DNA from 3 places in the Pseudarthrobacter sp. Hb11 genome. Region 2 is predicted to be linked to each of the others. Evidence: riboswitches for the same ligand, from Rfam matches in the RefSeq annotation. Region 2 holds a riboswitch; each other region holds the start of a gene.

Region 1 (10,452 bases), on a different contig from region 2:
GGCCACCGGGGGCTGTGGTCCATGCGGTGGGCCAGCACCAGGTCGTAGCGGGCGGTGAGGGCGGGGAAGTCGTGCTGGGCCACGTCCTCATCGGAAAGCTCGATACGCGGCTGTCCCGGCGCATCCAGGATCCTCGCGAGCGGAGCAAACACCGCCTGCCCCACGCTGTGGAAGCCGGACAGGGTGACCCTGCCGGCCGGGGTGCCGTGGTAGCTCCCGATGGCACCCCTGGCGTCCGCCATGGCACTGACGACGGCGGCCCCGGCGTCGGCCAGCACCTGGCCTGCCTCGGTGAGCACCAGGTTCCGGCCCTCCTTGCGCGTCAGCGGCACATCCAAGGTCCGCTGCAGGAGTGCCAACTGCTGGGACACGGCCGAAGGGGTGACCATGAGCGTGTCGGCCACTGCCTTGACGCTGCCAAGCGCCCCGAGTTCACGCAGGATTTCAAGCTGGTGTATCTCCACTCCTCCAGTTTATCCATTAGCTATCGCTACATCGTTGATTGAGAAAATAACGGTTGTGCTAAATCTTCTTCCTCGCTGTAATGAGGAGGGCAGCACCTGCCGACGACGCAATACGAGGAGTGAGGAAGCCGATGAAGGCTTTGTATAAGCCGGGCCCACAGGCCGGCTTCGAACTGGTGGACCGCCCCGAACCGGAGGCGGGCCCTGCCGACGTGAAGATCCGGGTTATGACCACCGGGATCTGCGGCACGGACCTGCACATCCAGTCCTGGGACTCGTGGGCGCAGGGGATCATCGAAGCCCCCCTCATTCCCGGCCACGAGTTCTATGGTGAAGTGGTGGAAATCGGTGAGGACGTTCGGGACGTCAAAGTCGGTGACCGGGTCTCCGGTGAGGGCCACGTGGTCTGCGGAATCTGCCGGAACTGCCGCGCAGGCCGCCGGCAGATGTGCATCCACACGGTCAGCGTGGGCGTGCAGCGGGACGGCGCGTTCGCAGAGTACGTGGTTATTCCGGAAACCAACGTGTGGGTCCATCATGACCCTTCCGTCACTCCTGAGCTCGGCGCCATCTTCGACCCCTTCGGCAATGCAGTCCACACCGCCCTGAGCTTCCCGCTGGTAGGCGAGGACGTCCTGATTACCGGTGCCGGCCCCATCGGGCTGATGGCCATCGCCGTGGCACGCCATGCCGGCGCACGCAAGATCGCCATCACTGACGTCTCGAAGCCCCGCCTGGACCTTGCCCGGCAGCTCGGTGCAGACCTTGCCATCGACGTCTCAACCACCCGCGTCCGCGACGCCCAGCGCGAACTGGGCATGCGCGAAGGTTTCGACATCGGGATGGAAATGTCCGGCCACCCCACCGCCCTGCCGGAGATGATTGACAACATGAACCACGGCGGCCGGATCGCCATGCTGGGCCTGCCCAGCCAGGACATCACCATCGACTGGGGCAAGGTGGTGACACACATGCTCACGCTCAAAGGCATCTACGGCCGCGAAATGTACGAGACCTGGTACGCCATGAGCGCCATGCTCTCGTCCAACCCCGTGCTGCATGCGGGCGTCTCCGCCGTCGTTACTGATACGCTCCCTGCCACCCAGTGGGAGAAGGGCTTCGACCTTGCCCGCAGCGGCGCAGGCGGAAAAGTTGTCCTCGACTGGACCCAACTCTAAGGAACACCATGTACACCTCGATCAAGGACCAGCTGGGCACCGAGCTGGAGGACATCCGCACTGCGGGACTCTTCAAGACCGAACGCAGCATCAACTCGCCCCAGTCCAGCCACATCACCGCGGGCATCATCGGACAGCAGGGCGCCAACGTGCTGAACTTCTGCGCCAACAACTACCTGGGCCTGGCGGACCACCCGGACATCATCAACGCCGCCAAGGCAGCCATGGACGAACGCGGCTTCGGCATGGCCAGCGTGCGGTTCATCTGCGGAACCCAGGACCTGCACCTGGAACTCGAAGCCCGAGTCTCCCGATTCCTGGGGACAGAGGACACCATCCTGTTCTCCAGCTGCTTTGATGCCAATGGTGGTGTCTTCGAATCCCTTTTCGGACCGGACGACGCCATCATCTCGGACGCCCTGAACCATGCCTCCATCATCGACGGCATCCGCCTGTGCAAAGCGCAGCGTTACCGGTACGCCAACCAGGACATGGCGGAACTGGAAGCGAAGCTGGTAGAGGCGAAGGGTGCCCGCCGCAAGGTCATCGTTACGGACGGCGTCTTCTCCATGGACGGGTACCTGGCGCCGCTGGAGGCCATTTGCGACCTCGCCGAAAAGCACGACGCCCTGGTCATGGTGGACGACTCGCATGCTGTCGGTTTCATGGGAGCAACCGGGGCCGGAACGCCGGAGCACGCCGGGGTGTCGCACCGGGTGGACATCTACACCGGCACCTTCGGCAAGGCACTGGGTGGGGCATCCGGCGGGTACGTCTCCGGCCGCGCGGAAGTGGTGGCCATGCTCCGGCAGAAGGCCCGGCCCTACCTTTTCTCGAACTCGTTGGCACCGGCCATCGTGGCCGCCACCATCAAGGCCCTTGACTTGGTGGAGAACTCAGCGGACCTGCGCCGCGCACTCTTCGACAACGCCGCACTGTTCCGCCGCCGGATGACCGAGGAAGGCTTTGACCTCCTGCCCGGCGAGCATGCCATTGTTCCGGTGATGTTCGGCGACGCCGTGCTCGCCGCCAAGGTTGCCGACCGGATGCTGCAGCACGGCGTCTTCGTTACCGCCTTCAGCTTCCCCGTGGTTCCGCGGGGCGCAGCCAGGATCCGGGTGCAGCTTTCGGCTGCACACTCAGCGGACGACGTCGAAACGTGCGTTCGTGCCTTCGTCGCCAGCCGCGCCGAGGTGGCAGCGTGAGGGCAGCCACAGTCCGCGCCTGACTCTGCAAGGATGGTGCCATGGCAGCACATTACGATGTCCTGATTGTTGGCGGCGGCATAGCCGGGCTTTCCCTGGCCTCGGCCCTGGCCGGCAACTGCAGCGTGGCACTGGTGGAGGCGGAGCAGGAGCTGGCGTACCACACGTCCTCCCGCTCCGCCCGCCAGCTCATCCCCAGCTTCGGCCCGCCCGTGGTCCAGGAACTCACGGTCCGGACCCTCGAGCTGATCGCAGCCCGCGATGCTGAGCTGCCCGAACCGGTGCTCACACCGCGGAGCTTTATGCTGATCGGCAGTCAGGAGGCGGTGGCCGCGGAAGCCAGCGGCTCCATGCAGCCCATCACCCACGCCGAGGCGCTGGAACTTTGCCCGGCACTGGTTCCGGACTCGTTCATGGCCGCCGGCCTGGATACCGGCTCCTTTGGCTGCAACGCGCCCCTGCTGCTGGCGGACCACCGGCAACGCGCGCTGGCCGCCGGGGTGGACATCATTACGGGCGCGCGGGTCCATTCCGCGCAGCGCGTCGGCTCCGGCTGGCAAGTGGGCGCCGGCATGGAGGCATTCGGGGCGGGCGTCCTGGTCAACGCCGCCGGTGCCTGGGCGGACGAACTCGCCGTCATCAGCGGCGTGGAGAAGCTCGGGCTGCAGCCGTACCGGCGCACCGCGGCGATTGCCGCCGTCGAACGCCCCTTGCCGGAGCACAGCCCCATGGTGGCCGCGGCCGACAACACGTTCTACTTCCGCCGCGACGGCGATGAGGTACTCATCTCGCCGTCCGAGACAGTGCCCAGCGGGCCCGAGGACGCCAAGCCCCGGCCCGGGGACGTGGAACGGCTGGTGGCCCGGCTGAACCAGGTGACCACGCTGGGCATCACCGACGTCCGTCGGGCCTGGACGGGGTTACGGACAGAAGCGGCCGACGGCGTTCCGGTGGCCGGATTCGACGCCGAAGCCCCCGGCTTCTATTGGCTCGCCGGCCAGGGCGGCTATGGCTTCCAGACGTCGTCCGCGATGGCGGAACTGGCGGCCGGGCAAATCCTCGCCGGTCACCAATCCGCCAACAGGACGGCCCACGCCGCCGATGACAGTCCGGCATCCCGGACAGCACAGGCGCTGGCGGCAACCCGCTGGTCAGTACGGCGCTGAAGAATGGGTGTATGAGTACGCTGATCACCAATATCGCCGAGCTGATGACGCAGGACCTGGAGCGCCGGGTCCTGAGGGACGCCGCGGTGGTGATCGAGGGGGAGCGGATCTCGTGGATCGGCGCAGCGGCCGATGCTCCTGCAGCGGATGACGCCGTCGACGCGGGTGGCCGCGCCATGCTCCCCGGCTGGGTGGACTCCCATACGCACCTGCTCTTCGCCGGCGACAGGACGGCGGAGTTCGAGGCGCGGATGGCCGGGGAGTCCTACTCTGCAGGGGGCATCGCCGTCACAATGAACGCCACCCGCGCAACATCCGACTACGACCTCACCCGCCTGGCGCTGTCCCGCGTTGCCGAAGCGGTTTCGCAGGGAACCACCTACATCGAGACGAAAACGGGCTACGGCCTGGACGTTGAACACGAGACCCGGAGCGCACGCATCGCCTCGACTGTCGCCGACCAGGTCACCTACCTCGGAGCGCACCTGGTGCCCGCGGGGCAGGACCCGGACGACTACACGGACCTCGTCTGCGGCCCGATGCTGGCTGCCGTCCGGCCCTACGTGCAATGGGCCGATGTGTTTTGTGAGGAAGGCGCCTTCAGCGCCGAGCAGTCCCGCCGGGTGCTGTTGGCCTGCCGCGACGCGGGCCTGGGGCTCCGTGTCCACGGGAACCAGCTCGGCGAAGGCCCGGGAGTACAGCTCGCAGTGGAACTTGAAGCCGCGAGCGTGGACCACGTGAACTACCTCGCGGACAAGGATGTGGACGCACTCGCCGGAACTTGGACCGGCTGGGATGCTGCCACCGGAACCGGGCGGCGTGGCACCGTGGCCACGTGCCTTCCTGCCTGTGACCTCTCGACCCGCCAGCCGCTCGCGCCCGCACGGGCGCTGCTTGACGCCGGGGTTCAGGTTTCACTCGCTTCCAACTGCAATCCGGGCACGTCCTACACCAGCTCCATGGCGTTTTGCGTGACCACCGCGGTGCTGCAGATGGGCCTGAGCGTCCATGAAGCTGTCCGGGCAGCGACCTACGGCGGCGCCCTTGCGCTGCGCAAGGACTCCGGAAAAGACGCCGACGGCGATCGTGCGGTGGGTTCCATCGCCGTCGGACACCGTGCGGACCTCCACTTGCTCAACGCACCGTCCGCTACTCACCTTGCGTACCGGCCGGGTATGCCCCTGACGTACGCTGTATGGCGGGCGGGGAAGCGGGCCAGATAAGGGGCGCCAGCAAACTGACGTTAGATGATCATTAGCTCTCTGTTATGATCAAAAAGCGTCATCGAAGCTGGTGGCGGAAGTAGCTGGAGGCCCTTGCATGACCCGCACCGACAGACTGACCGCTATCCTCGACATCCTTGCCAAAACCGGCCAGGTCGAGGTCGAGGAGATCGTCAGCACCCTCCACGTCTCCCCGGCCACCGCCCGGCGCGACCTGGACAGCCTGGCCAAGCGCCGGCTGCTGACCAGGACCCGGGGCGGTGCCACCACCGGTGCGCTCGCGTACGACCTGCCGGGCCGGTACAACCGGGACGACCACGCCGAGGCCAAGGAGCAGATTGCCCTGGCGGCTTCTGCCCTGATTGCCCCCGGAGCGGTGATCGGCCTCTGCGGCGGCACCACCAGTACCGCGCTGGCGCAGATCCTGGCCACCCGCGAGGACCTCAACGCGCCTTCCAACCAGTCCACTCTCACGGTGGTAACCAATGCAATCAACATCGCCGGGCAATTGGCAGTGCGGCCGAACATCAAAGTCATGGTTACCGGCGGCATCCTGAATCCGCGGTCCTACGAACTCGTAGGGCCCTACACGGACATCATCATGCAGAAGGTGGTGCTGGACATCGCCTTCATCGGCGTCAACGGCATCGACCCGGAGGTCGGGCCAACCAACACGGGGGAGGGGGAAGCCTCGGTCAACGCACTGCTCGCCAGCAGGGCGCGCGTCTCCTACGTGCTGGCTGACTCCTCCAAGGTAGGGGTGCGCGCCTTCGCCACCATGGACGGCTACAACTTCACCCGCCTGATTACGGATTCGGGCATTTCGGCCCAGGACAAGGCTGCCTTTGAGGCTAACGGCACGGAAGTGATTGTGGCGGCCGGCTGAACACCATTAGCGGCGCCCCGGTACTTCGGCAGGCCAATCAGGCCGGTTCCAGAAACTGCAGGCAAGATGGGTACATGCTGGTTTCCTCCCGCCGTCGTCTGCGGATCGAAGTCTGGATTGTTTTAGGCCTGTCCCTGGGCCAGTCTGCCGTCTACTCGGTGGTGCAGCTTTTGGACAAGATGACCCGGGCACCGCTCGCGGAAGGCACCTCAACTCTCAACCGCTCCCAGAGCACCCGCGAGTACTTCGACCTGACCTACCAACTGCTGGACATCATCTTCGCGCTGGTGCCCGTGCTGCTGGTGATCTACTTCCTTACCGACAACAGGCAGTCTGTATCCGGCGACGGCAGCAACGCGGGTTCGGCGTTCCGGAAGCTCGGATTCAACTTTGAGCGCCCGGGCCGGGACCTGTTCCAAGGGCTGGGGCTGGCTGCGCTGATAGGCATCCCGTCCCTCGGCCTGTATGCCGCAGGGAGGGCGCTGGGAATCACCACGGCGATTATTCCCAGTGCGCTGGACGCCTATTGGTGGACGGTGCCGGTGCTGGTCCTGTCCGCCATGCGCCATGCCGTGGTCGAAGAAGTCATCGTGGTGGGATACCTGCTGGACCGGTTCGGAAAGTTCGGCTGGAGCGTGCCGCTGTCCATCGTGGTGAGCTCGCTGCTTCGCGGGACTTACCACCTCTACCAGGGCTTCGGGCCCTTCATCGGCAACGTGGTGATGGGCGTCGTCTTCGCCTGGCTGTATACCCGGACGCGCCGGGTCATGCCCCTGGTGATCGCTCACGCCCTGCTGGATATCGTCGCGTTCGTCGGATTCAGCCTCTTTGGCAAGGCAATCGGGCTGGGGTAACGCAGCCGGCCTGTTTGGGACGGGACCTCACCCGCCGCGGGCGCGCAGGAACCGTTCGATGCCTTCTTCGCCGAGGGAGGACGCGGTGGAACGAGCTTGCCCCGTCCGCGAGGAGTTTTCGTGCCATGGATGCCGGGATGGGTCCGTATCCGTCCAGCATTGCCGGTTCGTCGGTGAGGCCCAGCAGGGAGAACACGGGCACGGTGACCGGCATTTGTGCCTGCGTCGTCGCCGCTGCCGGCAGTAGTTCCGGCGCTGATCCTGGTTCCGCTGTTCAGCAGGGCTTCGGCGAACTGGTCGGCCCGCAGTTGGGTGAGGGTGCGGTGTTCGATGGGGCTCTGCATACCCCTGGCCATGGCGGTGAGCCGGTTCCAGCCCGCTACGGCCCGGTCGGCGGGCAGGTAGGCGGAGAGCCAGGCCATGCCGTCCTGGTCGGGCCGGTATTCCACCCGCCGGTCTGCCACGCCTTTGGCGTGGCGTTTTTCGATGGACTCGATGTGGTGGCGTTCCCGCCAGGTCCGGGCTTTGGTTTTGAACCGGTAGGCCGGGATGTCCCCGATCGCGGCGGCCGTGGCGGGTTTCGGTGTCCGGGTCCAGGAAGTGCCCTTCCAGGGCCGCGGCGCCGGCGGGGTCGAGGGTGGCGGTTTCGTCGACCATGACCTGGGCGTGCCGCCACGGGATCGTCCCTGCTTCGAGGGCTGCCAGGGTCCGGGGCAGGGAGGTGGTCAGGGCGTGGGACTGGGCCAGCAGGGCACCGGCGGCCCGGCCGCTGAGGGCCAGGAGGCTGCCGACTTCCGCGGCGATAGCCATTTCCTGTCCCTGCACGGGTGCGTCGGGCGGAGCGGCCGCCCGCGCGGTCTGGGCGTACGTCCCTGCAGCGTTGACCACTAACGCCGACATCCGGGCCTGGACCCCTGAGGCACCGGTAAGGATGTCCAGGCAGCCATCAGCCAGCCCTGCCAGCGGATCAGCAGCCGAGAACTGCTCCGAACCGCATCCCTTCGCCTCGGCATTGAGCACGGCAAGAGCGGCATTGATGTCCTCAAACGCCTTCGCTACCGCAGCTGTACTAAATGGATTCGGCCGCCATCAGCGGGTGACGCCGTTGTCACCTGCTGATGGCGGCCGAAGCGTAGGAGGGCAGTCTGCAGTACCTACCCATGCCGAGGCCCGGGCAAAGCTGCCCGTGCCCAAGGAGAGAATTAGATCGTCACAGCTCCGTTGGAGGTCTCGAACGTCACCGATAGGATTCCGGGGGTCCCGTGCGGTGCCACCCACTCCACGGCTACGTCTTCGAGCGGCTTCTCCACCGGCTCACCCAGCCATTCAGTAACGCGGGCAGCGGAACCGGCGATAGTCAGGCAGCTCATCTTGACGTTGCTGTCGTAGGCGTTGGACGGGTGCAGGGACGGGTCGCCCTCCCACTTGAGCATGTAGGGAACCTGCGGGTCGGCGATCAAACCGAGGATGCCGATTTGCTTCCAGACCAGTTCGCGGCCGTCAGGAAACTTGCGGTTGCCGTTGACCGAGGACCGCCCGAGCCGTTCTTCGAAGGGGGCCAGGTCGTCAACCTCGACGCACCAGCCCATCCAGCCGCCGCCGGCTGCAGACCGTGCACGCACTGCCTGCCCGAAGGGAGCTTTGTCCGAAGCGGGGTGGTCCAGGACCTCCACCACTTCGAGGTACTTGTGTCCCGCTAGCGGGATGATCATATTCCGGGTTCCGAACCGCGGGTGTACCCCGCCCTTCACTGCCTCAACGCCGAGGGCAGAGGAAATACGTTCGGTGGTGGCAGCCAGGCCATCGTGTTCACAGGCGTAAGAGACGTGATCCATGCGCATGGCAACATCTTGGCACTTTGTGATCGGGCTCTCAGCTAAGGGTAGCCTTACTGGGATTTCGCCTTGTGAGCCGTAATTAAGCCCCCGACGGACCGAGGAAATGTTCCTGACTATGTTCGTCACAATTCTGTCCGGCAATCAACGCATGTTCCTACACTGAGCTCAGGTCATGAGTGCCAGTGACAAGCCCCGGCTCGCTGGCCGGCAACCCTCCATCCGCGGTGGGGTGCCCCGGGTGAGGACCTGGCTGTCCGGCACCGGCCGGATGGCAAGCGCGGCCCGCGGTGCTTCCAGCATGCCGGGCCCATGTCAAAGGAGCCTTAGTTGTCCAACGGATGGTCTTTCGAAACCCGCCAGATCCACGCCGGCCAGGAGCCGGATGGCGCCACGGGCGCCCGTGCACTTCCCATTTACCAGACCACGTCCTTCGTGTTCCCCACTGCTGAAAGCGCCGCCAACCGCTTTGCCCTGGCCGAGCTGGCCCCCATTTACACCAGGATTGGGAACCCCACCCAGGAGGCAGTGGAGCAGCGGATTGCCAGTCTTGAAGGCGGACTGGGGGCGCTGCTGCTCAGCTCCGGACAGGCTGCTGAGACTTTCGCCGTCCTGAACATTGCCGAGGCGGGGGACCACATCGTCGCGAGCCCCAGCCTCTACGGCGGCACCTATAACCTCTTCGCCCACACCCTGAAGAAGTTCGGCATATCAGTCACCTTCGTGGCGGACCCGGACAGCCTGGAGCAGTGGCGCGCAGCAGTGCAGCCCAACACCAAGCTCTTCTTCGGCGAGGTGGTATCCAACCCGCGGCAGGACGTCCTGGATATCGAAGGGGTATCCCAGGTCGCGCACGAGGCCGGCGTGCCCCTGATCGTGGACAATACCCTGTCCACCCCGTACCTGATCCGGCCGCTGGAATGGGGCGCGGACATCGTGGTGCACTCGGCCACCAAGTACCTGGGCGGCCATGGTTCAGCCATCGCCGGCGTGATCGTCGATTCCGGAAAGTTTGACTTTGGCAAGGACCCCGCAAAGTTCCCCGGCTTCAACACCCCGGACCCCACCTACAACGGACTCGTCTACGCCCGGGACCTCGGTGCCGAAGGCGCCCTGGGCGCCAATCTCTCGTACATCCTGAAGGCCCGGGTGCAGCTGCTGCGAGACCTTGGCTCCGCAGTGTCGCCCTTCAACGCCTTCCTGATCGCCCAGGGTCTGGAGACGCTGAGCCTTCGCGTGGAACGGCACGTGGCCAACGCCCTGGACGTGGCACAGTGGCTGGAGTCGCGTGACGACGTCGAATCGGTCGCCTATGCCGGGCTGCCCTCCAGCCCCTGGTACGAGCGGGGCCGGAAGTACGGCCCCAAGGGGACCGGCGCCATCGTCTCCTTCAACCTCGCCGGGGGTGCGGAGGCCGGCAAGCGCTTCGTGGACGCCCTGGAGCTGCACTCCCACGTGGCAAACATCGGTGACGTCCGTTCGCTGGTGATCCATCCGGCGTCGACTACCCACAGCCAGCTCTCGCCGGAGCAGCAGGTGGTGGCCGGCGTGACCCCGGGCCTGGTGCGGCTTTCGGTGGGGATCGAGCACATCGATGACATCCTGGCAGATCTCGAAGCCGGCTTCCGGGCGGCCAAGGAG
Region 2 (10,452 bases):
CGGGTAGGTTCCGTGGTCCACGTCCAAGAATGTTGCCTGGCCGCCTTCCATCAAAACAACCTTGCCCTCGTCCAGGGCAGTGTTCAGAACCAGGGTGCTGTCGATGACCAGGGGGCGCAGCCGTTCGGCAAAGGACAGGAAGTACTCCACGATCTCGTCCACCAGCACGCCGCGGCGGTTGTAGACCTTGACCAGGAGTTCATTCTTCTGCCGCAGCGAACCTTCCACCTTCTGGCGGAGGATCGACTCGTCAAAGACGTCCTGGACCCGGATGCCCAGGCGGGCCACCTTATCCATGTACGCAGGGCCGATGCCGCGCCCGGTGGTTCCGATGGCGCGGCTGCCCAGGAAACGCTCCGTCACCTTGTCCAGCACCTGGTGGTACGGAGCGACAAGGTGGGCATTCGCTGAGACGCGAAGCTTTGAGGTGTCGGCGCCGCGGGCCTGAAGGCCTTCGATCTCCTGGAAGAGTGCCTCGAGGTTGACCACGCAGCCGTTGCCGATGATGGGTACCGCATTGGGGCTGAGGATGCCTGCCGGAAGCAGCTTGAGTTCGTATTTTTCACCGCCCACGACGACGGTGTGCCCGGCGTTGTTGCCGCCGTTGGGCTTGACGACGTAGTCAACACGGCCGCCCAGCAGGTCAGTCGCCTTGCCTTTTCCTTCGTCGCCCCATTGGGCTCCTACGATCACAATTGCTGGCATGGGATCCTCCCCCATTCGTTCGGGCTGCCCGGGCCTCCGCCACGATGTGGCAGGCCTGGCGCAGCGCCGTTCATCAGAATGCCCCGAATGGACTGGCCTTCGCTGGTCTGCGGGGCAGCACAGCGACGCAAGAGTTCCGGGGCTCTTACCACCCAAGTTTAGCCGATCAGTTACTTTGTCCACTCGTTGGGCCGCCGCGGCCCTTCTTGCAGGGTAAAGGACCCTGCACGGGTGAAGGACCGCGGCGGACTGTCAGCGGTGATGCTATTCGTCGTCGGCTTCCCCGGCCGGGCGGGAGGTCTGGGTGGCCAGGCTGTCCCAGAAGGAGGTGTCGCCGTCGGCAATTGAACCGTCCGCGATCGCCGCGGCCGTGGCGGTCAGGGTAGTGACCGTCTGCTTGATCAGGTAGCCGTTGCTCCGGAGCCCCAGGGCGTAGCCGTCCAGGTAGTGGTCGGACATGCCGCGCATCTCAAACAGCAACGTGGAAATGCCGTACTCGACGGCGATGCCGTTGCGGCTGATGGTTTCGGCGCTGCCCCCCACATACTTGCCGAGGTGGCCCCAGCCTGTGGAGTCGACGCTGTTGAAAACAACGGCGCCCAACTGCTTGGACTTTTCAACAACGGCGGGATTGGCGTTAGGGGTGGTGGGGTACAGGATGGACCCGGACACAAGTTCGCCGTCACGCTGGCTGCGGGTGCCCTGGTGGTGCAGGTCGATCATGTAGTCGATCTTGTACTTGCGCATCACGTTGTTGTGCAGCGCCTGGGTTTCCGGCTGGATCTTGGCCACATGGTCCCGGTTAAGGTCCACCTCTTCGGCGTTGTACCGGGTCATATTGCGGTCGCCCTTGGCCAGGTAGCCGTCCAGCGGGAAGTTCACGTCCCCCATGGCACCGTCTGCGTTGAGCATGGGCACGATCAGGATGTTCACGCCGTCCAGGACATTCCCGGACTTTCCGGTGCCCAGGTGCTTGACGAATTCCAGCGCACCTTCGGTGGTGAGCTGTTCGTTGCCGTGCTGCTGGGTCAGGTACAGGATGGTGGGCTTGGCCGGATCCGAGATGTACTTGACCAGGTGGATGTCCCGGCCTTTCACGGTCTGCCCGATAACCTCCAGTTCCATGGCGGACTGGCGGGCGTCCTGGTCTTTGAGGAAGGAGACCATCTGGTCATAGGAGGCCAGCTTCGATGTGGTGATCTGGCCGTTGCCATTATAGTTGGGGCCTTCGCCCACAGCGATGGCAGGGGCGGGCGCTGCCACTACGGCCAGAGCCAGGGCTCCCGTAACTGCCAGGGTCCTAAAGGTTGCCAGGGTTTTTTTCACGGTGCGGTACCTCTTTCGAGTGCATAGGTGTGCCAGCCCGCCATGTCCCCCATCGCGGGCTGTGACAAAAGCCAACCAACCTCCGCGAAAGCTGTCAATGGACATAACAGGAATGCACATGCAGTTATTACGTTTCGAAGCGTGGCTTCGGCGCCCTGCCTGTTGCGAAACAAACCGAAGCGAATTTGCTCCCGGGGAGCCATCTGGATTTAGGTGAGAGCGAACCATCCGGAGCGGCCGAGAGACCTGGATCGTTGACGCCGCAGCAACCCCCAAGTGCAGGGACGTCCTGCCTGTGAAGGTGCTACTGCCAGGACCGATGGAAAGGAAATTTCAGCATGACCTTGAACACAGACCATATCCGCGTCACCCACGCAGGCTCCTTGCCCCGCACCGCTGAGCTGATCGCCGCCAATGCCGCACGCGAGGAAAACCCTGCCGACGTCGAGGGCTACAACGAACTCCTCACCGCGTCCGTAGTGGACCTGGTCCAGCGCCAGCAAAGCCTGGGCGTCGATATCCCGAACGACGGCGAGTACGGGCACGCCACGTCCGCTTCCGTGGACTACGGCGCCTGGTGGTCCTACTCCTTTGCCCGGATGGGCGGCCTGGAGCTGGACAATGACGCCAAGTGGGCGGTCGAACCGAAGGAATCCACCCCGGGCCACGTCCAGCTGACGGGCTTCATCCACCGCCGCGACCGGACCATTTTTTCCGAGGCCTACAACGATCCCACCAGCGGCATCTTCACGGGTGCCCCCAAGCCGTTCCCGAAGGTCACCGGCCCGCTCGTCTACACCGGCCAGGACGCCGTCGCCTCCGACATCGCCAACCTGAAGGCCGGGCTGGCGGCCACCGGACTCACGGACGGCTTTGTTGCAGCGCTCTCCCCCGGCAGCGCCTCCCGCATCACGAACGAGTACTACGCCACGGAGGAGGAGTACATCTACGCCTGTGCCGACGCGCTCCGCGAAGAGTACAAGGCCATCATCGACGCCGGCCTGATCCTGCAGATCGATGATCCCTCCATCGCCGAGAACTGGGACCAGATCAGCCCCGAACCCAGCGTCGCGGACTACCTCAAGTTCACGCAGATCCGCGTGGAGGCACTGAACTACGCCCTCCGCGGCCTTCCCGAGGAGCAGGTCCGCTTCCACCTCTGTTGGGGCTCCTGGCACGGCCCGCACACCACGGACCTTCCCCTGGCGGACCTGGTGGAGACGATGCTCCAGATCAATGCCGGCGGTTACTCCTTTGAAGCTGCAAACGTGCGGCACGAACACGAATGGCGGGTCTGGGAGGACACCAAGCTTCCAGAGGGCAAGGTCATCATCCCAGGCGTCGTTTCCCATGCCACCAATGTGGTGGAGCATCCGGATCTGGTGGCCGACCGGATTGTCCGGTTCGCAGAAGTGGTGGGCCGCGAGAACGTCATCGCCTCTACCGACTGCGGCCTCGGCGGCAGGGTCCACCCGCAGATCGCGTTCGCCAAGCTGGAAGCACTGGGCGAGGGCGCACGCCGGGCCACCAAGCGGCTCTGGTAGCCGGAAATCGCGTAACGCCCGAACCCGCCGGTTCCGTGCCCCGCTTGGATCGGGTGCGCGGGACCGGCGTTTCGTTTTGCGGGGCTTGCTAAACTGGTGAAGGCCGACCAGGAATCGGTCCACCCCATTTCAACCATCGCGGATATGTGTGCGCCATCGTGCGCCCATTTTCCGAGGTGGCAGCACCACCAATCCCCGCAGGAGATCCAGCACTACATGACAGCCCTGGCACCCGAATCTTTCCATGAGCAGCTTCTGAGCCGCCGCTACGAACCCAATGTTGCAGCCGTGAACGAACTGTGCGATTCCCTGCAGGAGGCAAAACCCGGCACTGTGGTGCCCTACGTGGACCCCATGCACGACGTCGACGAGTGCCGGATCATCAGCCTGTACTCCAACATCGGCGAGGCCGACCCGTCCGGTTTCATCACCCCCGGGGACCACGACGCTGCCACCCGGATGCTTGGCATCCAGTGGAAGCTGGGGCTGCGTCCGGAGTTCGTAATGCCCTGGAACGTCCACCCCTGGCACATTGCCGGAGAGCCAAACGGGAAGTTCACTCCGGACCAGATCTCCGCCGGCCTCAAGCCGCTGCTCAAGTTCCTGGCACTGGTTCCGCGCGCCTCGGTGATCGTGGCACACGGCACTGAAGCCAACCGCCTGGCCAACCTGCTGCTCAAAACCGAAGTGCCGCTGCTGTGGCGCCGCGGCCTGAAGACCTACAAGGTGCGCTCCCTCAGCGGCCGCGCCTTCGCCGGTTCGCCTGCGCGCCAGGAGGAGTACCTCGAGGACATGCGCATCGCCTACGCCGACGCCATGGCACGGACAGGGCTCCAGAAACCAGTCTGACCCCCAGGCTTCGACAGGCTCAACCAACAGTGGACCCACGCCCGCAGGGTTCCCTGGCCGTGATCCGCGCCGCCGAGGGCCCCGGCCGGGACGACGGCGGCCGGTCACCTTTTCGAAAAAGGTGACCGGCCGCCGTCGACCTTTATCCCGCAGGTCAGCCTTCGATAGCTGCTTTCGCCGCAGGGTCGGAGTCGTTCAGGAACTTCTCGATCCGTTCCGGCTCCTCCGCTTCGCCGATCGCTGCAGATGCGCGGCCGAGGGAATACAGCGCACGCAGGAAACCGCGGTTGGGCTCATGCTCCCAGGGAATGGGCCCCACGCCGCGCCAGCCATTGCGGCGCAGCGAGTCCAGTCCGCGGTGGTAGCCCACCCGGGAGTAGGCGTAGGAATCGATGGTCCGTCCCTCGGCCCAGGCCTCTTCCGCGAGCACAGCCCACAGCAGTGAGGAGGTTGGGTGTTTCTCCACCAGGTCCAGTGCTTCCTGGCCGGCTTCCAGCTGCTGGTAGACCTCGGTCTCGGCAGGCAGGAGCGTGGGCTCGGGGCCCATCAGGTTTCTGCGGAACTCGTCGGACATTCCTAGAAGGTCTTTCCGGCGGAACCGAGCTGCTTGGTGGCTTCGACCACACGGGCGGCCAGTCCGGCTTCGGCCGATGCGCCCCACACGCGGGGATCGTAGGTCTTCTTGTTGCCCACTTCGCCGTCAACCTTAAGGACGCCGTCGTAGTTGCGGAACATGTGATCCGCGACCGGACGCGTGTAGGCGTACTGGGTGTCGGTGTCGATGTTCATCTTGATGGTGCCGTAGGAGACAGCGTCCGCGATTTCCTGGTCGGAGGAGCCGGAGCCGCCGTGGAAGACGAGGTCGAACGGGCTGTCCTTGCCGATCTTCGCGCCCACCTGCGCCTGGATGTCCTTGAGGATCTCCGGGCGAAGCTTCACGCCACCGGGCTTGTAGACGCCGTGGACGTTGCCGAAGGTCAATGCGGTGATGTAGCGGCCGTTCTCGCCGGATCCCAGCGCTTCGATGGTGGCCAGCGCGTCTTCGACCGTGGTGTAGAGCTTCTCGTTGATCTCGTTCTCAACGCCGTCTTCCTCGCCGCCGACCGTGCCGATTTCAACCTCAAGGATCATTTTGGCGGCAGCGGTGCGCTCGAGCAGTTCGCGGGCGATGCGCAGGTTTTCCTGCAGGGTCTCGGCGGAGCCGTCCCACATGTGGGAGTTGAACAGCGGGTTGCGGCCGGCCTTGACCTCAGCCTCGGACGCTGCGAGCAGGGGCAGCACAAAACCGTCCAGCTTGTCCTTGGGGCAGTGGTCCGTGTGCAGGGCGATGTTGACGTTGTAGTTCTTGGCAACTTCGCGGGCGAAAGCTGCGAAACCCAGGGAGCCTGCAACCATGTCCTTGGTGGAGGCGCCGGACCAGTAGGCCGCGCCGCCGGTGGAAACCTGGATGATGCCGTCGGACTCGGCGTCGGCGAAGCCGCGCAGGGCAGCGTTCAGCGTCTGGGAGGACGTAACGTTCACGGCCGGGAATGCGAAGCCGCCCGCCTTTGCGCGGTCGATCATCTCGGAGTAGATCTCTGGGGTTGCAATGGGCATGCTGACTCCTATGCTGAGGTTCGTCTGTGGGCTGGTAACCCTGGAGTACCGCTTACGGCTAGCACCATCCTAGCCATTTCCGCGCGGGGAGTGCTGTGGGTTACGCCCCATCCGCACCCTGGGTCCCGTGGTCCGGTCCTGTCGGTCAATGTCCCTAAGGTGCTGCTCTTCGTTGGCATGATGCCGGCCGTCGTACTGCAGTGCAATTCCCCATTCCGGGTAGGCAGCGTCCGGCCACAGGACGGGGACGCCCCGATGATCAAAAAGCACGTGGTTCGCCGATGCTGCAGATGGCGGCCCGGGGATGCGGAAATCCGGTCCCGTGGGAGCACACCAGGTAGTCCCCCGCAGCCACCAACTCCTCCACTGACAGCATCGCCGCCAGGTCCAGCCACGTCCGGGCAGGCGAGGTGAGCCGAACGCCGTCGTACTCCACCACCTCGTCCGGAAGGAACGTCAACAGATGACCCACCACATTGGCGCGCCGGGGAAAGCTGAACCCCCTGCGCCGGGCAAGGTGAATCCGCCAATCACCGCTGCTGCCGGCCGGAAGCGGCTGGCCCCAGACGTGCGCGGCCGACAAGGACGCGAGGATCGAGGTGTCATCCAGGTCCGTGTAGGCCCTGAGGGCTGCCGCTCCTTGCGCGTTCGATTGCACGGGGACCCGGATCCCCCGGGACACTGCCACCAAATCCTTCGCGGCCGTCCGCGTTCGGCTGACGCCTGCCTTGTCCGACGCCCTGAGGGAGAACGAACCAGCGGCCAGATGATCCGGAAGGGTAGCCCTGCGCATCCCTCATTCTGGCCCGCCCGCGTCGCGGGTTTGAGGTTATCCACAGGCCAGGTCCTAGCCCCCTCCTCGAGATGGCAGTCCACGGCAATGGGAGCTGCCGGAACTGCCGTGAAGTGTCATCTCGCGGGCAAGAAGGGGCTACACGTGCTGGTTGAACACGTGCCGGCGCACCCAGGCGTGCATGGCAATGGCCGCTGCCGAGGCCGCGTTGATGGACCTGGTGGAGCCGAACTGCTCGATGGACAGGGTGGCGAGGGCCGCCTCATGGACTTCGGGCGTCAGCCCTGGGCCTTCCTGGCCGAATACCAGCACGCAGTCCTTGGGCAGTTCGTAGGTTTCCAGCGGTACGGAGTCCGGGAAAATGTCGATCCCGATGATAGCGAGCCCCTCCCCCTGCGCCCAAGCCACGAAGTCCTCAACGGTGGGGTGGTGGCGGACGTGTTGGTAGCGGTCGGTGACCATGGCGCCCCGGCGGTTCCACCGCCGTCGTCCGATGATGTGAACCTCCTTGGCGAGGAACGCATTGGCGGTGCGCACCACCGTGCCGATGTTGAGATCGTGCTGCCAGTTTTCGATGGCGACGTGGAAGTTGTGGCGCCTGGAGTCCAGCTCCGCCACGATCGCCTCGTGCTTCCAGTACCGGTATTTGTCCAGCACATTGCGGCGGTCGCCGTCCGCGAGGAGATCGGGGTCCCAGTGGTCGCCTTCCGGCAACTCGCCTTCCCAGGGCCCGACGCCGACTTCCGGCTTTTCGCCCGGAACCTCGCCGGCAGGTGCCTCCCCGGGCTGCTCAGGTTGGGGTTCGGACGTCATACCGGGGGTTTGATTCACCCCTCAACACTAGACTGGACCTTTCGGGCTTTCATCACCGGCGGAGGTAGGCATGGCAGAAGCGGACAAGGTCAAAGGGAACCCGGCGGTTCACCGCAGCAGCCAGGACATCGAATGCTGGCTGACGGACATGGACGGCGTGCTGGTCCACGAGAACCAGGCCGTGCCCGGTGCCGCGGAGCTCATTCAGCGCTGGGTGGACACGTCAAAGCGTTTCCTGGTGCTCACCAACAACTCGATCTTCACCCCGCGCGACCTCGCCGCGCGGCTGCGTGCCTCCGGGCTGGAGGTTCCCGAGGAGAACATCTGGACCTCAGCCCTGGCCACCGCCCAGTTCCTCAAGAACCAGGTGGAGGGTTCAGGATCGGGGAACCGCGCCTACACCATCGGCGAGGCAGGACTGACGACGGCCCTGCACGAGGCCGGCTTTATCCTCACCGACCAGGACCCTGATTTTGTGGTGCTCGGCGAGACGCGAACGTACTCGTTCGAAGCCATCACCATGGCAATCCGCCTGATCCTTGCCGGGGCACGCTTCATCGCCACGAACCCTGACGCCACGGGCCCGTCAAAGGACGGGCCCATGCCGGCCACCGGCGCCATCGCGGCGTTGATCAGCAAGGCTACCGGCCGGGAGCCGTACATCGTGGGCAAGCCCAACCCGATGATGTTCCGCTCCGCCATGAACCAGATTGACGCGCACTCCGAGACCACGGCAATGATCGGTGACCGGATGGACACGGACATCATCGCCGGCATGGAAGCAGGGCTGCACACGGTCCTGGTCCTGAGCGGCATCACGCAGCGCGAGGAGATCGGTTCATATCCCTTCCGTCCCAACCAGGTCCTGAACTCCGTAGCGGACCTGAAGAACCAGATTTAGGCCCGGCTAGAAGACGGTCACCCGGGATCCGCCCCGGGGCAGCGGGAAGTTCTCATCCAAAAGCTCGTCCAGCAGGGGCCGGTAGATGTTGGGGTTCCAGCCCGGGCTGGCATGGGCAGGGGCGGCGCCTTCGGTCTGGAGCCCGCTGGACACCATGTTTGCCTTGAACGCCACCGACCACGCTTCAACGGCCGTTTGATAGCGGACAGTGGGGTCCCGCCGGTTGCCGATGTAGGCCATTTTGGCGCCCCCTATCCTGTCCGCGAACCGGGTACCGTCAAAATGGTAGATGTAGGCGGACTCGGACTGGACCAGGAGGCTGGACGGCGCGATCGGGGACAGCTGCTCGAGCGTCTGGTCGAGGATCTGCCGCCAGCTCCGTTCGTCCTTATGGATGACGCGCTCCCCGAGTTCGTACCCGCCGCGGAGCGTGGACGGGAACCGGAAACCCCGCTCATAGAGGAACACCACGCCGTCGAACCAGCTCTGGTCCAGGACGTCGTGCTTGCTGTACGGGCTGGAGTCCAGCACGATGAACTCCGCTTCCACACCATGGAGTTCCAGCAGCCGGGCCGCCACCTGGGTGGCCACCATTCCGCCGAAGCTGTGCCCGTAGAAGAACAGCTTGGTGAGCTTCTGGGCGCGGACGTGCTCAATCACGGCGATGACCACCTCATCGATGTTCAGGCCCAGGTTGGAATAGCCGACGGCGGCGAGCCGCGCGCGCTTGTTAAGCGTGCCCCGGAGGGAGTTCAGGATCCACTGCGCCTCCTCCCAGCTGGTTTTATAGCCGGGGAACAGGAACCAACTGGCGTCCGGATAGTAGGCATCAGCGAAGTCGTCGGCAAGTGGAAGGATCCGGTTCGTCTGGCGGGCGGACTGCACCTGGCGAGTGAGCAGCATGTCCGCGGCCAGCAGGCCGGACACCCCTGCCCCCGAGAGGAATCCCCGGCGGGAAAACTGTTTAAGGGCAGCGGCATCCTGCAGCAGCCGGGCCCCGGAAGCCCCGCGCCGGTCCTGCGGATTTACTTCCCCCTCGTATGGCACACCCCTACCGTAGGCACACTGGAAGACGCCGCCGCAAGGAGCCGCCGGTAACCTTTCAATGACGCCCGGTCAACGGGGCGTGCTCAGCTGGCAGCCTGTCCTTCCGCGGCCGGGCAGGGCGCTGAAGCGTTCTGCTGGCGGCGCAGCATCTCCTGGCCGATGTCGTCGTACCGGCCCAGCAGGTCCGATCCCGGGAAAGCGGCCGGGTTGTCCAAAAGGGTGAAGAGGGTGTCGCTGGCAAGCAGCAGTTCCTCATCCGAGTAGTCCTGCAGCGCCCGACCGCAGAGCACCTCAAACCCGGTGAGGTCCAGCAGCGGGACCTCTGCTTCTGCTTCGCCAGAAAAAGCAGACGCGTAACCAAGGGCGTCCATGTCTGCGGCGCTGCCGAGGGAAAAGCCGTCGAGGATCGTCAGCGGTTGTCCGGCGGGGGCAGGCGTGGCAGCCCAGTCATCGCCCGCAGGAGAGAGGTCAAGGGACACCCCGGAACCGTAAATCCCCGGCAGACTGCCGGCGTCGATGGCGTTGAGGTCACTGCGAAGGCCTGCGAGGGCCGCGGACTCGACCATGGCAGCGCGGGAAAGCTCAACCCGGATGTGGGAACGGATCCCCATCCTCCTGATACGGCGGATGATTTGGACAAGACCGGGGCGAGAGTCATGGTTGAGGCTCCCCCGGACGTCAATGCGGACAATGTCCGCGGGGACATCGAGGTTAACGAGGGCATCTAGTGCGCGGTCCATAGGTACTCCAAAAGAGGGTGTCTATGGCCGACGGCTCAACCTTGGTAAGCGTAACCTCCAGCAGGAGTCGGGCACAACCCGTTAGTTACGCGGTTTGGTCGGCTTGGCGCTGCCCCGGTTCCTGGTAATGCGTCCGTG
Region 3 (10,452 bases), on a different contig from region 2:
GCTGATCCTTAACCGTGCGTTCGGCGTGCTGTTCGTGGCTGTGGGAATCCTGCTGGCTTTGATCCACTGACGGATTGAGCGCGCGCAGGAGGCAGGAAAATAATGTGAACGGGATGTGACGGAGAAGCAAAGCTTCTTTACATGGTCGTCAACATTTGTGAACCAGCGCTAGCCAATGAGGCTAATTAGCACGCATGCTTAGTAAATGAACTCAATGTCGAGCCCATACCGCGTTATTGCCGTCTGTACCGGAAACATCTGCCGGTCCCCTATGGCCGAGCTGATGCTCGCCGCGGCGATGGAACGCGAGGGGCTGGACAGCGTAGTCGCAGTAGACTCCGCGGGTACCACCGGCTACGAAGCGGGCCGTCCGATAGACCCGCGGGCCGCGCGCCGCTTAGGCGTCACGCAGCTCCTCTCCGACAGACATGTGGCCCGGGAATGGCAGCCGGGATGGTTCCGCGAACGTAACCTGATCCTGGCGCTGGATATCGACCATTACGCCTGGCTGAGTCAGTCCGCGCCGGACCAGGAGTCCCGGAACAAGATCCGCATGCTCCGCAGCTTTGACCCCCGGCAGGCGGGAAAGGACTTGCTGGACCAGGGCATCGAGGACCCCTGGTACGGCGGGCAAGCCGATTTCGACGCCGTCTGGCACCAGATCCACGCCGCGCTGCCCGGGCTCGTAAACCACATCAAAGGTGCCGTCATCAAAGATGCCCAGCTCCTGCGCAGATGAAAGGCCGGCAGCGATAAAGGTACGCTCTAACCCATGAGCCCAGCCCCCGTCATCATCGCCATTGACGGTCGCTCCGGAGCAGGGAAAACAACGCTCGCCGTCGAACTGGCGGCACGGCTGCGCGCCCATCACAAGGTCTCGCTGTTCCACCTCGAGGACATCTACCCCGGCTGGAATGGGTTGATGGCCGGGGTTGACCGCTACGTCGCCGCCGTCCTCGAACCCCTGAGCCGTGGTGACGCGGCCACGTGGACCAGCTGGGACTGGGAGAAGAGATACGACGGCGACGTCCGCGTCACGCTGCCCGCCGAGATCGTCATTGTTGAGGGTGTGGGCTCCGCCGCCGCCGCCGCCCGCCCCCACCTAAGTGCCGTCATTTGGGCGGACTCGCCGGAGGAGATTCGCCGGAACCGCGCGCTGGACCGCGATGGCGGAACCTACGAACCGTACTGGGACCAATGGGCGGCACAGGAAGAGGAGTGGCTGAGCGCCGACGACGTCCCGCGCCATGCTGATCTACGCATCCTGAACCGCGCTGACGGCAGCGCCCCCACCGACGCTCTGCAGCTGCTGCCGTACCTCCCCGCCCTGGCCACTGTTCTCTCCCCTGAGTTGTCCTCCCGCCGCGGCCTAAGCCTTATCGCGGAGCGCCTGGAGCTGCGCCCGGATGCCACCATGCTGTTCAGCACGCTCTACGGCAGCTCACCCAACGCCGTCTGGCTGGACTCTTCCAATGCGGCCACTGGGGCCGGGACCGGAGCGGACCAGCCAGGGTCCGCAGCGGCGGAGCGCAGCCGGTTCAGCATCATGGCGGACGACGGCGGCCTGTCCGGCCAGTTGGTGACCCATTGTTCCGGCGAAAGCCAGATCAGCGCAGGCTGCGCGACAGCTACGGTGGAAGGTCCTTTCTTCCGCTGGCTGGACACCGCATGGGGCGGCGCCGCGGTCCACACCCCGGAGGGCTACCCGGGCGAATTCACCCTTGGCTGGTTGGGCTGCCTTGGGTACGAACTCAAGCGGGAGACGGGTGGAGCAGACCTCTCTGCACCCACCCCGGACGCCGCCTTGATCTTCGCCGGCAGGGCTGTGGTCCTGGACCACGCCGAGGGCACTGCCTGGCTCCTGGCTTTGGACGTCCCCGACTCGGACCAGTGGCTCAGGGACGCGCGGGCAGCCACTGAGGCAGCCTCCGGTCGTGCCGCCCAGGCGGGCGGCAGCAACGGCGTCGTACTTTCGAAGGCGCCGGTGTTCCGGAGCCGTGATACTGCCGATGCCTACAAGGAGAAGATCGCTGCGGCACAGCACGAAATCGCCGAAGGAAACACCTACGAAGTTTGCCTGACCACGTCACTCACGGCCAAGGTCCCCGCCGCAGCGCTGGATCCGTGGCAAACATACCTGGCCCTGCGCCGCAAAAACCCCGCCCCCTTTGCCAGCTACCTGAGGTTCCGCAGCCTGACCGTGGCCAGCACCTCGCCCGAACGCTTCCTGAAAATCGCGTCCGACGGCGGCATGCGCGCCGAACCCATCAAGGGAACCCGCCGCCGCGCCTCCGATCCGGCGGAAGACGGCCGGCTGCGGCTCGAGCTCGAAACGTCCCTGAAGGACCGCGCCGAGAACATCATGATCGTTGACTTGCTGCGGAACGACCTAAGCCATTTCGCGGTCCCTGGCTCCGTAACCGTGAGCAGGCTCTGTGCCATTGAAAGTTACGCCACCGTCCACCAGATGGTCAGCACCATTGACGCCCGGCTGCGGCGTGGATCATCCCGCGCGGAGGCTGTGGCGGCGTGCTTCCCTGCCGGCTCCATGACCGGAGCTCCCAAGATCAGCACCATGGCCATCCTGGACCGGCTCGAAGGCGACGGACGGGGGCTGTACTCCGGCGCCGTCGGCTACTTTTCGCTGAACGGCGCAACAGACCTCGCCGTCGCCATCCGGACGCTGGTGATCCGCGACGAAGGCAATGGAACCGCGGAACTGACCCTCGGCGTCGGGGGCGCCATCACGGCGGACTCGGACGCCGACGAGGAGTACGAGGAGATCCGGACCAAGGCCTTCGGTGTCCTCTCGACACTCGGCGCGGAGTTTCCGGACGCCTGAACGAAGCTCCCGCACGCTGTTACTGGACGGTTGCCGTCAGCCTCGCCACGTTATCGACATACCGCGCCGCCAGCGGCCGGTTGAGCCAGTCGGACAGCTCGAGCTCATGCGAGATGTCCCGGTAAGTGTCTTCCACGGCACGCATCTTGGTCACGATGTCCGCGCCCAGCAGCATCACCGACACCTCAAGGTTCAGCGAGAAGGAGCGCATGTCCATGTTGCTGGAACCAAGGACCGCCACTTCGTCGTCGATGGTGAAGTGCTTGGCGTGGAGCACAAATGGAGCTTTGTACAGGTAAATCCGGACACCGGCCTCCAGCAGGGCCTCGTAGTAGGAACGCTGGGCGTGGTGGACCAGGAACTGGTCACCCTTTTCGGAAACGAACAGCTCCACATCCACTCCGCGTTGGGCGGCGGTGGTGATGGCATAGAGCAGTGAATCGTCCGGAACGAAGTATGGACTGCAGATGGAAATCCGGTGCTGGGCGGAGTAGATGAGGGTGTTGAAGAGCCGCAGGTTGTTTTCGGTGATGAACCCCGGGCCGCTGGGAACCACCTGCGCGGTGACGTTTCCGGGATGCACGTTCGCCGGGAGCTGCAGCTGGTGTTCCAGGGACTCGTCGGTTTCGCTCAGCCAGTCGGTGGCGAAGACGACATTCAGGGTGGTGACGATCGGCCCGTGGAGGCGGGCCATCAGCTCCACCCACTCCCGGCCTGCCTTGCGGTGCCGCGGGTTGTTGTAGGAAGGCTCGATCAGGTTCTGCGAGCCGGTGAAGGCGATTTCGCCGTCGATCACCATGATCTTGCGGTGGTTCCGCAGGTCGGGCCGGCGCCACTGGCCATGGATGGGCAGGAGCGGGAGCATCCGCTTCCACTGGATTTTGCTGGCCCTGAGCCGCTTCAGGAGCCTGTTGTAGCCCTTGACCCGCAGGGTGCCGATGTGGTCGAACAACACCCGGACTTCCACGCCGCGCTCGGCCGCTTCCTCCAGGGCCGTCAGCAGGTCGTTGGTGATGTGGTCCGTGCTCATGATGTAGAACTCGGCGTTAACGAACTTCTTCGCATTCCGCACGGCCTGCGTCATGTGCAGGATTGAATCCGGGTAGCCGGGGATAAGGTCCACGGAATTGCCATCCACCATGGGCAGCGAGCCCAGCCGCCGGTTCAATTCCGCGGCGGACCGCACCCATTCAGGGCCCGGGTAGTCGCTCTCCACGTCCGCAAGCGACGAGATCCCGGCGCGCACCCGCTCGTTGACCTGCTGCTGATGCTCGCGGCGACGGCTGGACAGCTTGAAGTTGCCGAACAGCAGGAAAAGGATGATGCCCAGGAACGGGACAAAGAAGATGCCCAGCAGCCAGGCCATCGCCGTGGTGGGCCGGCGGTTGCCCGGGATGATGCCCAAGGCCAGCACCCGGATCACCAGGTCGGCGACGGCCAGCAGCACCACGGTCCAAGTCGGCGCGGAACCGGCAAGCGAAAATGGCCACAACACGTGATTAACCCCCGGAGGATGGGCTCCCGGCGGACGGTTCCGGCCGGGGCACTCTGCCCAGCTTATCCGCGGGTGCCGCACTAAGCTGGAGCCATGACCTCTCCAGCTCCTGTTGTTCTCGTGTTCCTCGACCCGGCTTTCCCGGATGGGCGGCTTGCCGATGCGTCCAAGCCGCAGTTGCTGGTGACGGACCAGGGCGCCACCAGGGGTGACGGGGTCTTTGAAACCATGCTCGCAGTGGACGGCAAAGTGCGGAAAATCCAGGCCCACCTGGACCGCCTGGCGGGTTCCGCCGAGGCACTGGACCTCGCCATTCCCAGCGAGGATGTATGGCGCCGCGCCATCGCCACTGCCCTGTCCGAACACCGCGCCCAGCATCAGCCTGCTTCCGGGTCCGACGATGAACTGGTGGTCAAGCTCGTGGTGACCCGCGGAGCCGAAGGCGCCTCAGCCCCCACCTCCTGGGTACAGGTTTCCCCTGTCGGGGCGGCCGGGCGCCGCCAGCGCGAGGCCGGCATCGACGTCATTCTCCTCGACCGGGGCTACGACAGCGACATTGCCGAGCGCGCCCCGTGGCTGCTGCTCGGCGCCAAGACGCTCTCCTACGCGGTCAACATGGCGGCGTTGCGGCATGCCCACAAGCAGGGTGCCGACGACGTCATCTTCATCTCCTCCGACGGCCGCGTCCTGGAGGGCCCCACGTCGACTGTGCTGATGGCCCACGTGGAAACGGCCGACGACGGTACGTCCGTCAAGCGCCTCATCACACCGCAGCTGGACAGCGGTATCCTCGCGGGCACCTCCCAGGGTGCCTTGTTCGCCGCAGCCAAAGCGGCCGGCTGGGAACTGGGGTACGGTCCGTTGGAGCCCCAGGACCTTTTGGACGCCGACGCTGTCTGGCTCATTTCGAGCGTGCGCCTGCTTGCTCCGGTGAACAGCATCGATGGCAAAGACGTGGGCACCCCGGCGGTGCAGAAAGAGCTGACCGCGGAGCTGAGCGAGCTGTTTGCCAGCATCGCGTAGCGGTTTCCACTGCCGCAGTACTAACCGCCGCCGCGCTTCCTTCGAGTAGCTGCCGTACTTCCCGCCGCTAAGCGGGGGGAGCTTTTGGCTCCGCGGTCAGCTGCGCTTCGAGGCCGGAAAGCAGGATGGTGATGCCCTGGTCCAGCTCAGCCTCGCCGTCATATTCGGCGAGCGCCGGAGCCAACGCACGGAGATGGGGAAACTCTTTTAACGGCAGCCGGTGCAGCCCTAGCCGAAGCAGCACTTCATTCTCTTCGGGGTCCACCACGAACTCCTGCAGCTCGTTCAGAATGTGGCCATAGAGGAACCCGTAGTAGGCCCTATAGACGTGGAGGGCGTCGGCAGGGCTGAATCCGGCGCCAATCAGCAGGGCGAGAATCTGCTCCAGCGGGCGCAGGGTGCCCAGCGGGCGCAGACCGAGCGGAGTGGAGAGCGGTCTCGTCACCAGCAGCGGCACCACGTTGGGATGTTCGAGCGCGAGCCGCCGAAGGTTATGCGCGATGTGCCGAAGCTGGGCTTTCCAGTCGGGGTCCTCCGGGTGGATGGGCAGTTCGTTGAGAACGAGCTCCGAAACGCCATCGAGCAACGCCGCCCGGTTCTCTGCGTAGCGGTAAAGGCTCATCGGATCCCGGTCCAGCTCTTGCCCCAGCCGGCGCATGGTCAGCGCGTCAAGGCCTTCCGCGTCCACCAGTTCCAATGCCTTGTTGAGCACCAGATCACGGTTGAGCCGCTCCTTTGGGGCGCGGCCCTTGGCAGGGCCGGAGGTTTTCGGGGAGGGCATGACTTTTCCGTTCTGGAGCCGGCGGCAAGCGTCTCGGGAAGGTATCTCCAAACGCTTGCTGTATACGTAGTCTACGGGTAACGTCTACATTGTAGTAAGGGGGTCGACACCGCCCCACACCATCGATTCCCAAGGTCTCGATCACCACTCCATGGCCCCGTGCAGGGCATAGAGGATTTCGCTGCTGTAGCCGAACGGCGGTACACACGCACTTAGCGAAGGGACGCCGTCATGGCACATTCGCAGTTCGACCTTTTTCTCCAGGAAGCCACCCACCTCGACCAAGCGTCCGACCACAGCCTCAGCGGTGACCGCCTTTACGGCCTGTATACCAGCTGGTGCTTCATCAACCAGCAGGCACCCGGAATGGAAGCCGCCTTTTGGGCAGGGATGAAACACAGGATCAGCCCGAGCCATAACGGCCTGCGGATGAAGGGTCCGGCCGCCGCCGATTACATCCTGGCAAGCTGCCCCGGCATCGTGTAACCGACATCAGAAGAGAGGCGTGAAGGGCTCCCAAGCGGGCAGCCCTTCACGCCTTTCCTTTGCTCCAACAGCTGGGCGGCCGCCCAGCTCAGTTACGGAACATGACGACGGCGGCGATGCGGTGCCGCGCGCCAAGTGTTACTTTTTTGGGGAGTAATGAGTACCGGCGCCAAGCCCTGACTGGCCGGTCGGCAACCCTCCTTTTGCGGCGGGGTGCCTCAGGTGAATACTCGGCATATCGACCGAATCGTGTTGCAAGCGTGAAAGAAGGAGATCCGTCGTGTCTGACGCACCTGCCCTTGAAGAAAAACTTTCCTACCGGCTCGTTACCGGGCCGGATGACAGGTCTTTCTGTGAACGGGTTTCGACCGCCCTGGCCGAGGGCTATGTGCTTCACGGCAGCCCTGCCGCGACGTCCAACGGCGGCAAGGTGATTGTTGCGCAAGCCCTGGTTCTTCCGGCAGCCATCGCTTCCGCCGATGCGGCGGTGGCCACCGCCGTGGATGACCTCGAATCCGCGGGCGAAGACCTTGAGTTCGACGGCGAGGGCCACGCATGACCTACGCAGGAGACCTGACGCCCCAGGAGGCATGGGACAAGCTGGAGCAGGGCGCCATCCTGGTGGATGTTCGCACCGAAGGCGAATGGGCCCACATCGGTATCCCGGACACAAAGGCCACCGACAACGATCCGCTGTTCATCCAGTGGACGTTTCCCGGCGGCATCCCCAATCCGGACTTCATTACCCACCTGACGCAGCAGGCGCCGGAGGACGCTTCGGCCGAACTGGTATTCCTGTGCCGCTCGGGGCAGCGTTCCATCGCGGCCGCCATTGCTGCCACCCAGGCCGGCTTCACCTCCTACAACGTGCTGGAGGGCTTCGAGGGCGAACCTGACCGGTACGGCGAACGCACCGTCAACGGCTGGAAGAACCGCGGCCTGCCCACCAATCTCGGAAAGAACTAAGTGACCTTTAACGAAGACGCCGCCGGCTGGAGCCCCGACACCCAGTCCGTCCGTGGTGGACTGGACCGCACCAACTTCCAGGAAACCAGCGAGGCGGTGTTCCTGAACTCAGGGTTCGTGTATGAATCCGCAGCTGCGGCAGAGCGCGCTTTCACGGGCGAGGACGAGCGCTTTGTGTACTCCCGCTACGGCAACCCCTCCGTGGCTACCTTCCAGGAGCGGCTCCGCCTCCTCGAGGGCACCGAGGCGTGCTTCGCGACGGCGTCCGGCATGTCCGCCGTCTTCACCGCCCTGGGTGCCCTGCTGGCCGCCGGCGACCGCGTGGTTGCCGCCCGCTCGCTGTTCGGTTCCTGCTTTGTGATCCTGAACGAAATCCTGCCGCGCTGGGGTGTGGAGACAGTGTTTGTGGACGGTCCGGACCTGGAGCAGTGGCGCGATGCCCTGTCCCAGCCCACCACCGCCGTCTTCTTTGAGTCGCCGTCCAACCCGATGCAGGAGATTGTGGACATCGCCGCAGTCAGCGAACTCGCGCACGCGGCAGGTGCCACGGTGGTGGTCGACAATGTCTTTGCCACTCCCCTGCTGCAGCGGTGCGGAAGGTTCGGCGCGGACGTGATTGTTTACTCCGGGACCAAACACATCGACGGCCAGGGCAGGGTGCTGGGCGGCGCCATCCTCGGCACCAAGGAATTTATTGACGGGCCGGTCAAGCAGCTCATGCGCCACACCGGCCCGTCGTTGTCCCCCTTCAACGCCTGGGTGCTCACCAAAGGCCTTGAGACGATGGCCCTCCGCGTCAACCACTCTTCGGCTTCAGCCCTTCAGCTGGCCGAATGGCTGGAGCAGCAGCCTGCCGTGAGTTGGGTAAAGTACCCGCTGCTGAAGTCGCACCCGCAGTATGAACTCGCCGCCAAGCAGATGAGTGCCGGCGGCACCGTTCTCACCCTGGAACTCGCGACGACGGGTGGCCGCTCGGGCAAGGAAGCGGCCTTCGCGCTTTTGGACGGCCTGCGCATCATTGACATCTCCAATAACCTTGGCGACTCAAAGTCCCTGATCACCCACCCCGCCACCACCACGCACCGTGCCATGGGTCCGGAGGGACGCGCAGCCATTGGCCTGAGCGACGGCGTCGTGCGGCTTTCGGTTGGCTTGGAGGACGTGGATGACCTGATTGGCGACCTCGAACAGGCACTGAAGCAGATTTAGAGTTTGGCTGGCGCTGCGTCCACACCAACCCCGGCAACCAAGAACCAACCCCCAGAATCGACCTCCCCCACCGGCCGTCACTACAAAGCCGAACACCACCACTGGGAACCACCACACTGGCCGGGTTGGATTGCGGAACTATGGACTGCATCCGAAGAAAGGGATCCCGAGCGGGTCGCTTTCCGTCCGCTGACATGAGTTGCGTCAGTCCTTCCCAGACACCTCCGGAGATATCAGGGCTGGCGGACCCGCAACAAATCCGGGACCTCATCGACGTTCGAGAAATCCAAGGAGCCGCGCATAGTCACGTCTATTGCATGCTTGACCACTGCACCAAAGCCCAAGTCCTCAGGCGCATAAGCGGCCAACGCCTTGTCCCGGACGCGGCGCTGTTCAGCTGCCCCTGTTCCACGGGCAATAACGTCCTCTACCCCTTGCCGGGCCAGGGCAAGCTCGCCCTGCTCCTGCAGTACCGGGGCGAGATAGTCCACCAGGGAACGCACTACGTCGGCAGCATGGGCCGGCCGGAAGGAACCGAAGTCCAAAAGCTCCCCGCTGAGCCCTTGGCTGCTCGCCTGCCAGGAAGCCATCCGCAAAAGTACGGTGGGCACCGGCGCGGGATCGACGCCCTCACGCCACTCACGGCCCGCTGTTTCCACAAGCGCCCGGACGAGAACGGCAATGAGGGCCGCATCCTCGGCGCGGAGGCAGACGTCGGCAACGCGGACCTCCACAGTGGGGTGGTTCCGGGACAGTCGGGCGTCGAAGTAGATCATCCCTTCGTCCAGCATCACCCCGCTGTCCAAAAGCCGGGTAACCACCCGGCGATAGGCAGAATAAGTTCCGTAAATACCGGCGGGACCCGCCGTCGGCCAGCGGTTCCACGCCTGGGTACGGTAGCTTTCAAAGCCGGTCTGAAGACCGTTCCAGAACGGCGAGTTCGCACTCAGGGCCGTGAGGACCGCAAGCTTGTCGCGGATTCGGTCCAGTACAGCCACGCCCTCGTCCTGGGACTCGATATAGGTATGGACGTGGAAACCGCAGGTCAGCTGCTCCTGGGCAGTCAGGCCAAAACGCTCCAACATCCTGGCATAGCGCGGATCAGGAGTGGTGTGGCTGGCCAGCCCAAGGGGCGAGGTGGCCAACGCGGCCACCCGGGCATTATTCTTCCTGGCAGCCTTGTCGGCAAGCGCCCGGCCGGCCCGGATCTGGTCCAGCAGCACACCGTACTCCAGGCATGGCCGCGTCTGCGTCTCAATCTGCTCCAGCTTGAGTTCGGCACTCAAGCCCATCTCGTCGTCGTCGTAAACGGTTTTGTCTTCCGTTTCGAGATCCCGAGGGTCATCCGGAGCGTCATCGGCAGCCAACCGCCGGCCCGACAGGAGAGCATCAGCAAGGGCAAGCGGCTCCCCGCTCTCCGGATCAACGATCCGGAGTTCTTCCTCAACGCCGAATGTTCGCATACTCACATTCTGCGGCAGGCGGGCCCCTTTTGAAGGCCCCCATGGCTTCATGACGAAGCGTGAATGTTCAGTCCTGGAAATACTCCACTTTGGCGCCGATAGCGTTCAACCGCTCGGCGAGTTCCTCATATCCGCGTTCGATGACGTAAATGTTCCGGAGTTCGGAGACTCCCCTGGCGGCCAGCAT

The links. Region 2 has a riboswitch for S-adenosylmethionine ahead of AC50X7_RS14955 (cobalamin-independent methionine synthase II family protein). Riboswitches for the same ligand answer to the same signal wherever they lie in the genome.
Region 1: it holds a riboswitch for S-adenosylmethionine, as region 2 does, so the genes downstream of both, AC50X7_RS11995 (bifunctional o-acetylhomoserine/o-acetylserine sulfhydrylase) here and AC50X7_RS14955 (cobalamin-independent methionine synthase II family protein) in region 2, are expected to answer to the same signal.
Region 3: it holds a riboswitch for S-adenosylmethionine, as region 2 does, so the genes downstream of both, AC50X7_RS08135 (DUF1737 domain-containing protein) here and AC50X7_RS14955 (cobalamin-independent methionine synthase II family protein) in region 2, are expected to answer to the same signal.

The regions. Positions count from the first base shown of each region.
Region 1 is NZ_JBWZCM010000007.1:88,482-98,933, reverse strand. It holds gene AC50X7_RS12040 (LysR family transcriptional regulator) at 1-464, opposite strand, end outside; gene tdh (L-threonine 3-dehydrogenase) at 596-1,642, shown strand; gene AC50X7_RS12030 (glycine C-acetyltransferase) at 1,651-2,847, shown strand; gene AC50X7_RS12025 (NAD(P)/FAD-dependent oxidoreductase) at 2,889-4,013, shown strand; gene hutI (imidazolonepropionase) at 4,025-5,236, shown strand; gene AC50X7_RS12015 (DeoR/GlpR family DNA-binding transcription regulator) at 5,334-6,122, shown strand; gene AC50X7_RS12010 (CPBP family intramembrane glutamic endopeptidase) at 6,197-6,976, shown strand; gene AC50X7_RS12005 (hypothetical protein) at 7,526-7,867, shown strand; gene AC50X7_RS12000 (VOC family protein) at 8,179-8,817, opposite strand; SAM riboswitch class IV at 8,983-9,098, shown strand; gene AC50X7_RS11995 (bifunctional o-acetylhomoserine/o-acetylserine sulfhydrylase) at 9,142-10,452, shown strand, end outside.
Region 2 is NZ_JBWZCM010000011.1:117,189-127,640, reverse strand. It holds gene AC50X7_RS14965 (adenylosuccinate synthase) at 1-705, opposite strand, end outside; gene AC50X7_RS14960 (M14 family zinc carboxypeptidase) at 970-2,031, opposite strand; SAM riboswitch class I at 2,253-2,357, shown strand; gene AC50X7_RS14955 (cobalamin-independent methionine synthase II family protein) at 2,370-3,575, shown strand; gene AC50X7_RS14950 (uracil-DNA glycosylase family protein) at 3,792-4,424, shown strand; gene AC50X7_RS14945 (DUF3151 domain-containing protein) at 4,579-4,998, opposite strand; gene fbaA (class II fructose-bisphosphate aldolase) at 5,001-6,020, opposite strand; gene AC50X7_RS14935 (hypothetical protein) at 6,280-6,813, opposite strand; gene AC50X7_RS14930 (TrmH family RNA methyltransferase) at 6,952-7,626, opposite strand; gene AC50X7_RS14925 (HAD-IIA family hydrolase) at 7,697-8,527, shown strand; gene AC50X7_RS14920 (alpha/beta fold hydrolase) at 8,534-9,574, opposite strand; gene AC50X7_RS14915 (hypothetical protein) at 9,658-10,314, opposite strand; gene AC50X7_RS14910 (GAF and ANTAR domain-containing protein) at 10,400-10,452, opposite strand, start outside.
Region 3 is NZ_JBWZCM010000003.1:322,271-332,722, forward strand. It holds gene AC50X7_RS08100 (LysE family transporter) at 1-70, shown strand, start outside; gene AC50X7_RS08105 (low molecular weight protein-tyrosine-phosphatase) at 206-739, shown strand; gene pabB (aminodeoxychorismate synthase component I) at 773-2,842, shown strand; gene cls (cardiolipin synthase) at 2,862-4,337, opposite strand; gene AC50X7_RS08120 (aminodeoxychorismate lyase) at 4,431-5,360, shown strand; gene AC50X7_RS08125 (TetR/AcrR family transcriptional regulator C-terminal domain-containing protein) at 5,428-6,141, opposite strand; gene AC50X7_RS08130 (hypothetical protein) at 6,373-6,627, shown strand; SAM riboswitch class IV at 6,780-6,894, shown strand; gene AC50X7_RS08135 (DUF1737 domain-containing protein) at 6,908-7,186, shown strand; gene AC50X7_RS08140 (rhodanese-like domain-containing protein) at 7,183-7,593, shown strand; gene AC50X7_RS08145 (O-succinylhomoserine sulfhydrylase) at 7,594-8,802, shown strand; gene AC50X7_RS08150 (glutamate--cysteine ligase 2) at 9,036-10,265, opposite strand; gene AC50X7_RS08155 (UDP-N-acetylglucosamine 1-carboxyvinyltransferase) at 10,333-10,452, opposite strand, start outside.